DNA from 2 places in the Paenibacillus sp. FSL M8-0228 genome. Region 1 is predicted to be linked to the other one. Evidence: predicted binding sites of a transcription regulator. Region 1 holds the regulator's gene; the other holds the start of a gene.
What was found. Region 1 encodes NrdR, which represses ribonucleotide reductase genes. Its sites were predicted from a motif close to AACACNATATATNGTGTT; they were not measured.

Region 1 (4,426 bases):
TGTCGGCAGAAGCTTCTGTGGAGCAGCAGGAACGAACAGTATTTTCTCTGGAGTTTCGCAAATGGGGGCTTGTTATTCGGATTCTTCGAAGCCCGTCTGCTGCGGATATGGACCGTTCCGGCAGTATATCTGCTACCGAAGCGGTTTGGCTGGGTATTGCATTATCGGTCGATGCGTTCGGAGCGGGACTCGGGGCAGCTATGCTTGGTTTTCAACCACTGTCTACTGCGCTGGCTATTACGTTATTCAGTGGAACATTTTTGATTGCAGGGATGAAGGCAGGTTTCTTTCTATCAGCATTTCGATTTATGAAGGCGCTGGGTGTATTGCCGGCATTATTACTGATTATGATGGGCATATTGAAGCTGTTATGAGGTGAAAGAGCATGAATATCGGATTAACCGGAGGTATTGCTACCGGAAAAAGCACCGTGTCGGCTCTTTTGGTCGCCAAAGGTGCGCTGCTGATCGACGCAGATGCCATTGCCCGGGAAGTGATGCTTCCGGGGCATCCGGTGTTGGCGGCGGTCATACAGCATTTTGGACAAGCTATAGTGAACAGTGACGGAACTCTGCATCGCAAAAAGCTGGGAGAGATTGTATTCGGAGACCCTGCCCAGCGGCAGGCACTTAACGATATTACACATCCTGCTATTCGTGAGGAAATGCGTATGCGCATGGAAGCATTCGAACGGGAACAGCCGAACAAGCTTGTTTTGGCAGATATTCCGTTACTGTACGAGTCGGGGCTTGAGAGCTTGTACGAGGAAATTATGGTTGTGTACGTACCACGTGATATTCAGCTCCAGCGTCTGGTGCTCAGAGACGGTCTGACGGAGGAGCAAGCTGGACTTCGGCTGTCCGCACAAATGGATATTGAGCAAAAGAAAAGCTTGGCCGATATCGTTATTGATAATAGCGGAACACAGACTGAGACGAAGCGACAAATTGATCAATTTTGGCAGCGGAAGGGACTTGCATGAATATTTTGCGAAAGAAAAGAGTCCTGCTCATTTTGTTTGTCGGGTTTGTCCTGATTCTATTCCTTAATTCAAATTGGATGCCCTGGTTCTATCCAATTCAATATAAGGATGAGATTCGGCAGTATTCACAGACGTATGAAGTAGACCCATTTTTGGTGGCGTCTATTATCCGTGTAGAAACCAATTTTAAAACCAGTAAGCAGTCACATAAGGGGGCGCTAGGGCTGATGCAGATTATGCCGAATACGGCAAATTGGATTATGGACAGCGCCCAGATTCAAAAGGTTCCGCTGGACAGAGTCAAGCACGAGCCTGGCACCAATATTGAGCTGGGAACCTGGTATTTGCATAACCTATCCATAAAGTTTCAGGATAATCCTGTAGCAATCGTAGCTGCTTACAATGCAGGGCCGGGTAAAGTTCAAGAGTGGCTGGATAAGGGAGTGTGGGATGGAAAAGAAGAGTCCATCAAGCAAATCCCTTTTGGTGAAACACGACATTATGTACAGCGGGTCATTTATTACTACAGGCAATACACGAAAATTTATAATGATTTTTAAATCCAAGTTAATGACATGATGAGCTTTTCGCTTTAAAATGAAAAAAGCGTTGGACAGGCTGTTTTTACCAGCCCATCCAGACACTTTTTCTTGTTATTTTTGCATTATTACCGCGATTATTGGTATTGACCTGCCAATTGTTGTTCAGCGATCGTTACGAGGCGTTTTGTGATGTAGCCCCCGATCGAACCGTTCTCATAGGAAGTCATATTACCTTGGTATCCATCTTGAGGAATGCTGATACCCAACTCTTGAGCGATTTCAAATTTCATTTGCTCCAGAGCGCCGGAGGATCTGCTGACTACCAGATTGTTGGAGTTGCCATTGTTTCCTTGTGCCATTGTTGTTCACCTCCTCGCGATATGGTAAACATATTATGATCTGTTTTGACAAAATTATTACTAAAAGTCTTCGGGAATTTATTGGAAAAAGAAAGTGGTGAGATTATGAAATGTCCGTATTGTGCCTACAATGGCACGAAAGTGCTGGATTCGCGACCTGCGAATGATAACAAGTCCATCCGTCGCCGCCGTGAATGTGAGCAGTGTGCCAGGCGTTTTACCACCTTTGAAATGGTGGAGGAAACCCCTCTCATGGTCATCAAAAAAGACGGCAGCCGTGAAGAGTTTAGTCGTGATAAAATGCTGCGCGGTCTCATTCGAGCCTGCGAGAAGCGTCCAGTATCCGTCGAGCAACTGGATATGATCGTATCCCAGGTGGAGAACGCTATCCGCAACACAGCAGCCACAGAAGTGGATAGCCAGCAGATTGGTGAGCTGGTCATGGAACAGCTTTACCCAGTGGATGAAGTCGCCTACGTACGTTTTGCGTCCGTCTATCGTCAGTTTAAAGACATCAATATGTTTATGAAGGAACTGAAAACACTGTTATCTAAAGATACAGCCAGCGACTGATCGCTGACTGTATCTTTTCTGGGCCATGAAGGGAGAAAATTATATTTTTTTATAAAAGTATTGACACAGGGTTAAATATTTTATATGATATAGAAGTCGCTTGAAACGTTGATAAAACTTGCTTATGATGGGGCCTTAGCTCAGCTGGGAGAGCGCATCGCTGGCAGCGATGAGGTCAGGGGTTCGATCCCCCTAGGCTCCACCAAACTTTTATTATGGACTCTTAGCTCAGTTGGTAGAGCAGTTGACTCTTAATCAATTGGTCCAGGGTTCGAGTCCCTGAGAGTCCATCTTTTTAGAAAAAACGGCAGAGATGCCGTTTTTTTGTTGTTTATAGATCTATTCCCAGTCTAACCGGGAACAGTTATGGGTGGAATGAGCGCGTAACTGACTGCACAGAAAACAGATCCTAAAGGAAATAGACGTCTTTTTTAATTGCAACCCATTGTTCACGAGTGCAAGGACTAGTTATTTGCAGACATGGGCTGCCCATTGACGAACTCTCAGAACAATGTGGACTGTCTGTAGACCGCATTAAGAAAATCGTATACTCAAAAAAGATGGATTTTTTATCAGCATATTCAAAAGAAGTATGAAAAAAACATCATTGTTTAACGCTCACTGACATAATTGGCAAGGATTTCGAGATACTCGTCATTCACCAATTTTCTTGGGGCGAATACGGCTGTTAAAAAAGTTAGAGATTTTGAACGCGCGATTTTTTCATCCATCATGGAGTGGTCGGCTTCAGGTAAATGAATCACGGACAGCAGTTCTGGAGGTATCTTCTGGCGATAGACTCGCTCGGTATCCTTTGCATCAACATTAATATCTTTTCCAGCCAGAACCAAGAGTACAGGAGAATGGAAGTGACTTAATTCTTCGGTGGAATCAGACAGAAAATTTTTGCGTATAAAGCTCCATCTTTCTTTGGAAATCATATCGTCAGGATCGGCTATGCTTAGATATTCTTCATAAGAAGCCTGTCTTTTCAGTAACTGTAGAATCTCTTGATCGTAGTTCAATGTCTTTTGAATTTCTTGCGGAGTAACTCCTTCTCGCTCCAGTTCTTTTCTGGTATTAAATTGTCCTTGGGAAATCCAGTTCACGGCAGGCGATACAAGGATGCTGAATGCTATATCATGCTCCTCTTTAACGATCTTCGGAATGACCCATCCTGCTTGACTGGCTCCCCATAGGCCGATTTTTTGCTTATCAATCATAGGTAAGCTTCTTGCCCAGTCTATTGCATATCGGATCTCCTGTGCGCGGTCCTCCATGCTTTGGGCGAGCCAGTTGCCAGGAGCGCTGTTAATACCGGGCTTATTCAGTGACAAGGATGCATAACCCTTGGAAGCGAACTTTTCCCACAGTGGTTTGTATCCATCATCATAGGTGTCATTAATAGGACCATCCCCATGGACAAAAATAACCAATCCAATCTTTCCCGAGTAGTTTTTAGGCAAAGTTAATGTACCTGTTAACAGCCCTTTAGGTGTCGTGATTTGTATTTTTTCTTCTGTCATCTTGTAGGAATTTTGATATAGAACAATGAGTACCGAGACAGCAGCCAGAGCTGCCGCAATACCAAAAGTAAGCTTGAGTGTTTTTTTCAATGATGCTCTCTCCTCGAATGCAGGTTCTCTTTCCAACTCATCAGATGCCATACAGGCTCCTTGAACCAAAAATGCCGTAACCCATTATATTTGGATTGTTTTACTTCAAACGCCAGTTGGTGATACAAACGGATAGCCCCTTGGTTCTTATGCGCTACGTGAAGCGTCAATGCATGAAAACCAGATTCAACCGAAAATTGCTGTGCGAAAGCTACAAGATGGCGTCCTATTCCCTGATTACGATGACTTGAACGAATCGCCAAATGATCAATGTAACACTCATTTGCAGCGGGGGTATACTCTAGCGCATGCATACCTGCCAAAAATTTAAATACATTGAAACAACCAAACTGT
Region 2 (4,426 bases), 160 kb from region 1:
AATCCGTAAAATTACGACTGATGATCCCTGTCATGATTAAACCTATGCACATGCCTAATTGTGAAATCGCAGAATCCAGAGATAGTAGTGTAGAACGATACTCATTAGAGATTCTTTTGTTCAGAAAAATTTGTTTGGCAACCGGGTACATGCCGCGCCCCATTTCATAGATCAAAAAGGTAAGCAGTACAGGATAAAATGTGTTGAACGCACCGGCAAAAATGAGCCATACTCCAATCATGCCGCAAGCATACATGAGTATATGTACATCACTGTATCGTGCGCCTAGCTTTCGAACCAGGTAGCTTCCCAAAGTCATACATAGTGAATACCCTGCCTTGATAAACCCCATAATCCAAATCCCTTGTTCGGAAAGGCCCACCAGACGTGGCTGTTGAAATGTATTTCCAGCCGAGTTTGAAAAGCTGATAAATAAGCCAATCATAAACACAATCCAGATAGATTTATTTTCAAAACCGATACGGACACTTTCTCCGATAATCGTTTTAATGCGGGTAGTGGACGTCTTTCGATGAGCCACATTCTCCTCATCCATATAAAAGAAGCATAGAAAAATGCATACAATAATAGATAAAATGCTAACCGCCCATGGAAGTGAATAGTTAAAAGTTGCGAGAAAGGCCCCCAACAGACCACAAATAAATCCTGAAATGTACTGTATACTGTTAGAGATTGTAAAAAGAACTTCCATGGGCTTATCACTATTTTCCACAACCCATGATTCCAACGAACCTGATTGTAAACATATAGCCAGACCTCCAAAGACTTGCGCAAACACAAGCACCCCGATATGATCTGTCGAAACGAACAATACACTATAGGCTAGAAAACAACAAAGTCCCAAAATAACAGAGATTTTTCTTCCATACTTGTCTGCAATAGCCCCAGTAGGTATCTCAAACAGAAAAATACTTACAAAGAATACAACCAGTAAGAAGTTCGCACTCTGCAAAGAAAGTCCTTTAGCTAATAAAAAAAGGATGAGCGTAGTCCCCGTGATTTCACTCATAAAAAATTGAAGAAAGCTGACGGAGTAATATAGCTTATGAGGTTGCACTCTCAGGATTCCGTCGATTGCTGTGCAGCCTCATATTCACTTCGCAAAATCCCCATCTGAATAATGTCATAGTATCGCCCTTCCCTGAATAGCTTTTCCCGCAGCCGCCCTTCCTCCTTGAAGCCGCTGGCCAAATAGCAACGGTGTGCACGTTCATTGAACGCATAGACCTCCAGCTCCAGTCGATGTAGGTTCAGCGTATGAAATGCAAATTTTTGTAACAGCCGGATCGCTTCCCGTCCATAACCTTTGCCCAGATCACCGTCACGCCCGATCACAATTCCAAGGGTGGCATGCCGATTCACCCAGTTGATTTTAAATAAGTCCAGTTGTCCGATATAATCCAGGGTGTCTTTATGCGCAATGACAAAACCTTTGATCTCGGGGTTGCCGTCAATCATCATCTGTACAAAAGATTCACTATTCACCTGTGAATGCGGATAGATAAACACGTCGCTTAAACCACGTGTGATTTCCGGGTCATTGACCCATTTTCGGATATCTGGTATATCCTCTTGACGGTATTCTCTCAATACAACTCGTTTTCCAATGATATGCGGCATCGTAATCTTCCCTCCGATTATGTATTTGTTTAAGCACCTTTATGCTTCCATTACTCTCACAAACTCCAGAAAACGTGTACCTTTATAATGAAGCTCCCCACGATCCCCGATCACAATCATACCAAAGTCCCTATCCTTCACCTCCAGCTCCTTACGCTCACCCCCGTCAAACTCAAAGGTGATATAATAATAGGTCGAAGCTGAAAAATCGCCTGATCCCCCACGCACTCTCGTCCGTTTATCCACAACCTTACATGAACGTTGTACCCGTTCGGCTGCTTGATTGGACAGGCCCGCTCCGATCGTTTTGACAATTCCCATAATCATTACAAAAGCAATGAGTCCAAATACGATAAAAAAGATCGTATTAAACGATTGAACTTCCATAGAATCACTTCCCATTCACTTCATCCTTTCTACAGTAAAATGTAAATTTTCCATTCAATTGCCCATTGACAAATCGTACATCTTCACCCTCAAAAACTCCAATACTTTTTTAACATACTTACGAAAAAAAAGTTCTTTCGCTCTTTTCCGCACCCCGCTTGGACTTCTACCCGATCTGGGTCCTCTGATCCCCTCTAGACCGATTGACAAAACTATATATAGATATAAAATAGAGAATGTACTCTAAATATAGTGTAAAAAACGTATTTATGCCCGATATCTTGAAGATACAGGTATGAAAATACATGTAAATATAGAGTCAAAAATCTTAAATGGCGCAGCCAGCAAGGGATTCCATCTATAATAGATCCCAGGCAATGCCGTTTTCTTTTTTCGTTAAATGTTTAAGGGGGTTGCATACCATGCTGATTGCATATGATTCCAAGACCGGCAATGTAAAAAGATTTATAAACAAGCTCAAGCTTCCAGCGGTTCAGATCGAGGAGCAAATGACTATAGAAGAACCTTACGTACTTATTACATATACAACTGGGTTTGGGCAGATACCTGAGAGGGTATCTTCCTTTTTGAAAAAGAATGCTCAAAACCTTGTTGGTGTAGCTGCAAGCGGCAACCGTAACTGGGGTGAGAAATTTGCCAAAAGTGCGGATTTGATTGCCGATCATTATAATGTCCCCGTGATTAGTAAATTTGAATTATCTGGAACGTTCGGAGATGTAGAGCGTTTTAAACAGGAGGTGAGCCGAGTTGCGGCATATTGAATTGAACAACATGTTGATGAAACGCGATACAGACGGCTTTTTCCAATTGGAAAAAGACCAAGAGGCTGTAGCAGAGTTTATGAAGGAAGTTCAGGAACGGAGTTTGAAGTTTGCTGACACAGCCGCTCAAGTGCTGTATATGATTGAGAATGATTATTACGAAAATTTCTATAACAGCTACACGGCTGACGAAATTAATGATATTTTCCATATCACTCATAGCTATAATTTTAAATTTCCTTCCTATATGGCAGCATCCAAGTTTTATACCGACTATGCAATGAAGAGTAACGACCGTAAAGTCTATCTGGAACATTACCCTGACCGGGTTGCTGCTGTCGCGCTGCATTTAGGACGCGGTAACGCCGATACGGCACGCCTGTTGTCTCGCTCGATGATGGAGCAACGTCTCCAGCCAGCGACACCAACGTTCCTGAATGCAGGCAAAAGCCGCCGTGGGGAATTGGTATCCTGCTTCCTGCTCGAAATGGACGACTCCCTGAACTCGATCAACTATGTGCTGAACACCTGCATGCAGTTGTCCAAAATCGGGGGCGGTGTTGCCGTTAACCTGTCGAAGCTGCGGGCACGCGGCGAAGCGATTAAAGGCGTAGAAGGCGCAGCAAAAGGCATTATGCCTGTGCTGAAGCTGATGGAAGACGGCTTCTCCTACGCAGATCAAATGGGGCAACGCAAAGGCTCTGGGGCAGCCTATTACAACATTTTCGGATGGGACGTGCTGGAGTTCCTGGATAGCAAAAAAATCAATGCTGACGAAAGAGTACGTCTCAAGACACTTTCGATTGGATTACTGGTGCCAAATCGCTTTTACAAGCTGGCTCAAGATAACGAACCGCTGCATGTATTTGCTCCTTACAGTGTGTTCAAAGCCTATGGAACACATCTGGACGACATGGATTTGGATGAAATGTACGACACGCTGCTCGCCGACGATCGGGTGAAGAAAAAAATAGCGATGAGCGCACGTGACATGCTGACGAAAATTGCCATGATTCAGTTGGAGTCTGGTTATCCATATATCATGAACAAAAGTAACGCGAACCAGGCACATGCTCTTAAAAACGTGGGTCAAGTCAAGATGTCGAACTTATGCACGGAAATCTTCCAGTTGCAGGAAACTTCCGAAATTACAGATTACGGACAACAGGATACTATCCGCCGGGACGTGAGCTGTAATCTGGCTTCTCTGAACATTGTAAATGTGATGGAGCATGGCAAAATCCGCGAATCCGTTCACGAGGGTATGATTGCTCTTACTTCGGTCAGCGATATGACCCAAGTAGCTAATGCACCAGGTGTCGCGAAAGCGAACCGTGAAATGCATTCCGTCGGTTTGGGTGTCATGAATCTGCACGGCTACTTTGCCAAGAACAAAATTGCGTATGAAAGCAATGAAGCAAAAGACTTTGTCCGTACCTTCTTCATGACGATGAACTATCATTCCATCGAAAAGAGTATGGAAATCGCGAAAGCGGCTGGACAAAGCTTTTATGGATTTGAGGAATCGGATTATGCGACAGGCGTATATTTTGACCGATACCTGAACACAGATTATCGTCCAACAACTGCACGTGTGCAAGAGCTGTTCAAGGGCA

Region 2: nrdI (class Ib ribonucleoside-diphosphate reductase assembly flavoprotein NrdI) is a predicted target of NrdR. The motif match lies at 2,268-2,285, and genes of this name have one in related genera.

The regions. Positions count from the first base shown of each region.
Region 1 covers NZ_JBBOXA010000001.1:1,886,863-1,891,288, forward strand. Annotated here, with positions in the region: gene MKY98_RS08810 (MntP/YtaF family protein) at 1-374, shown strand, start outside; gene coaE (dephospho-CoA kinase) at 386-982, shown strand; gene MKY98_RS08820 (lytic transglycosylase domain-containing protein) at 979-1,542, shown strand; gene MKY98_RS08825 (alpha/beta-type small acid-soluble spore protein) at 1,659-1,883, opposite strand; gene nrdR (transcriptional regulator NrdR) at 1,989-2,456, shown strand; tRNA gene MKY98_RS08835 (tRNA-Ala) at 2,586-2,661, shown strand; tRNA gene MKY98_RS08840 (tRNA-Lys) at 2,674-2,746, shown strand; gene MKY98_RS08845 (alpha/beta hydrolase family protein) at 3,068-4,072, opposite strand; gene MKY98_RS08850 (GNAT family N-acetyltransferase) at 4,069-4,426, opposite strand, start outside.
Region 2 covers NZ_JBBOXA010000001.1:2,049,573-2,053,998, reverse strand. Annotated here, with positions in the region: gene MKY98_RS09665 (MFS transporter) at 1-1,078, opposite strand, end outside; gene MKY98_RS09660 (GNAT family N-acetyltransferase) at 1,081-1,641, opposite strand; gene MKY98_RS09655 (DUF2500 domain-containing protein) at 1,681-2,043, opposite strand; gene nrdI (class Ib ribonucleoside-diphosphate reductase assembly flavoprotein NrdI) at 2,451-2,810, shown strand; gene nrdE (class 1b ribonucleoside-diphosphate reductase subunit alpha) at 2,797-4,426, shown strand, end outside.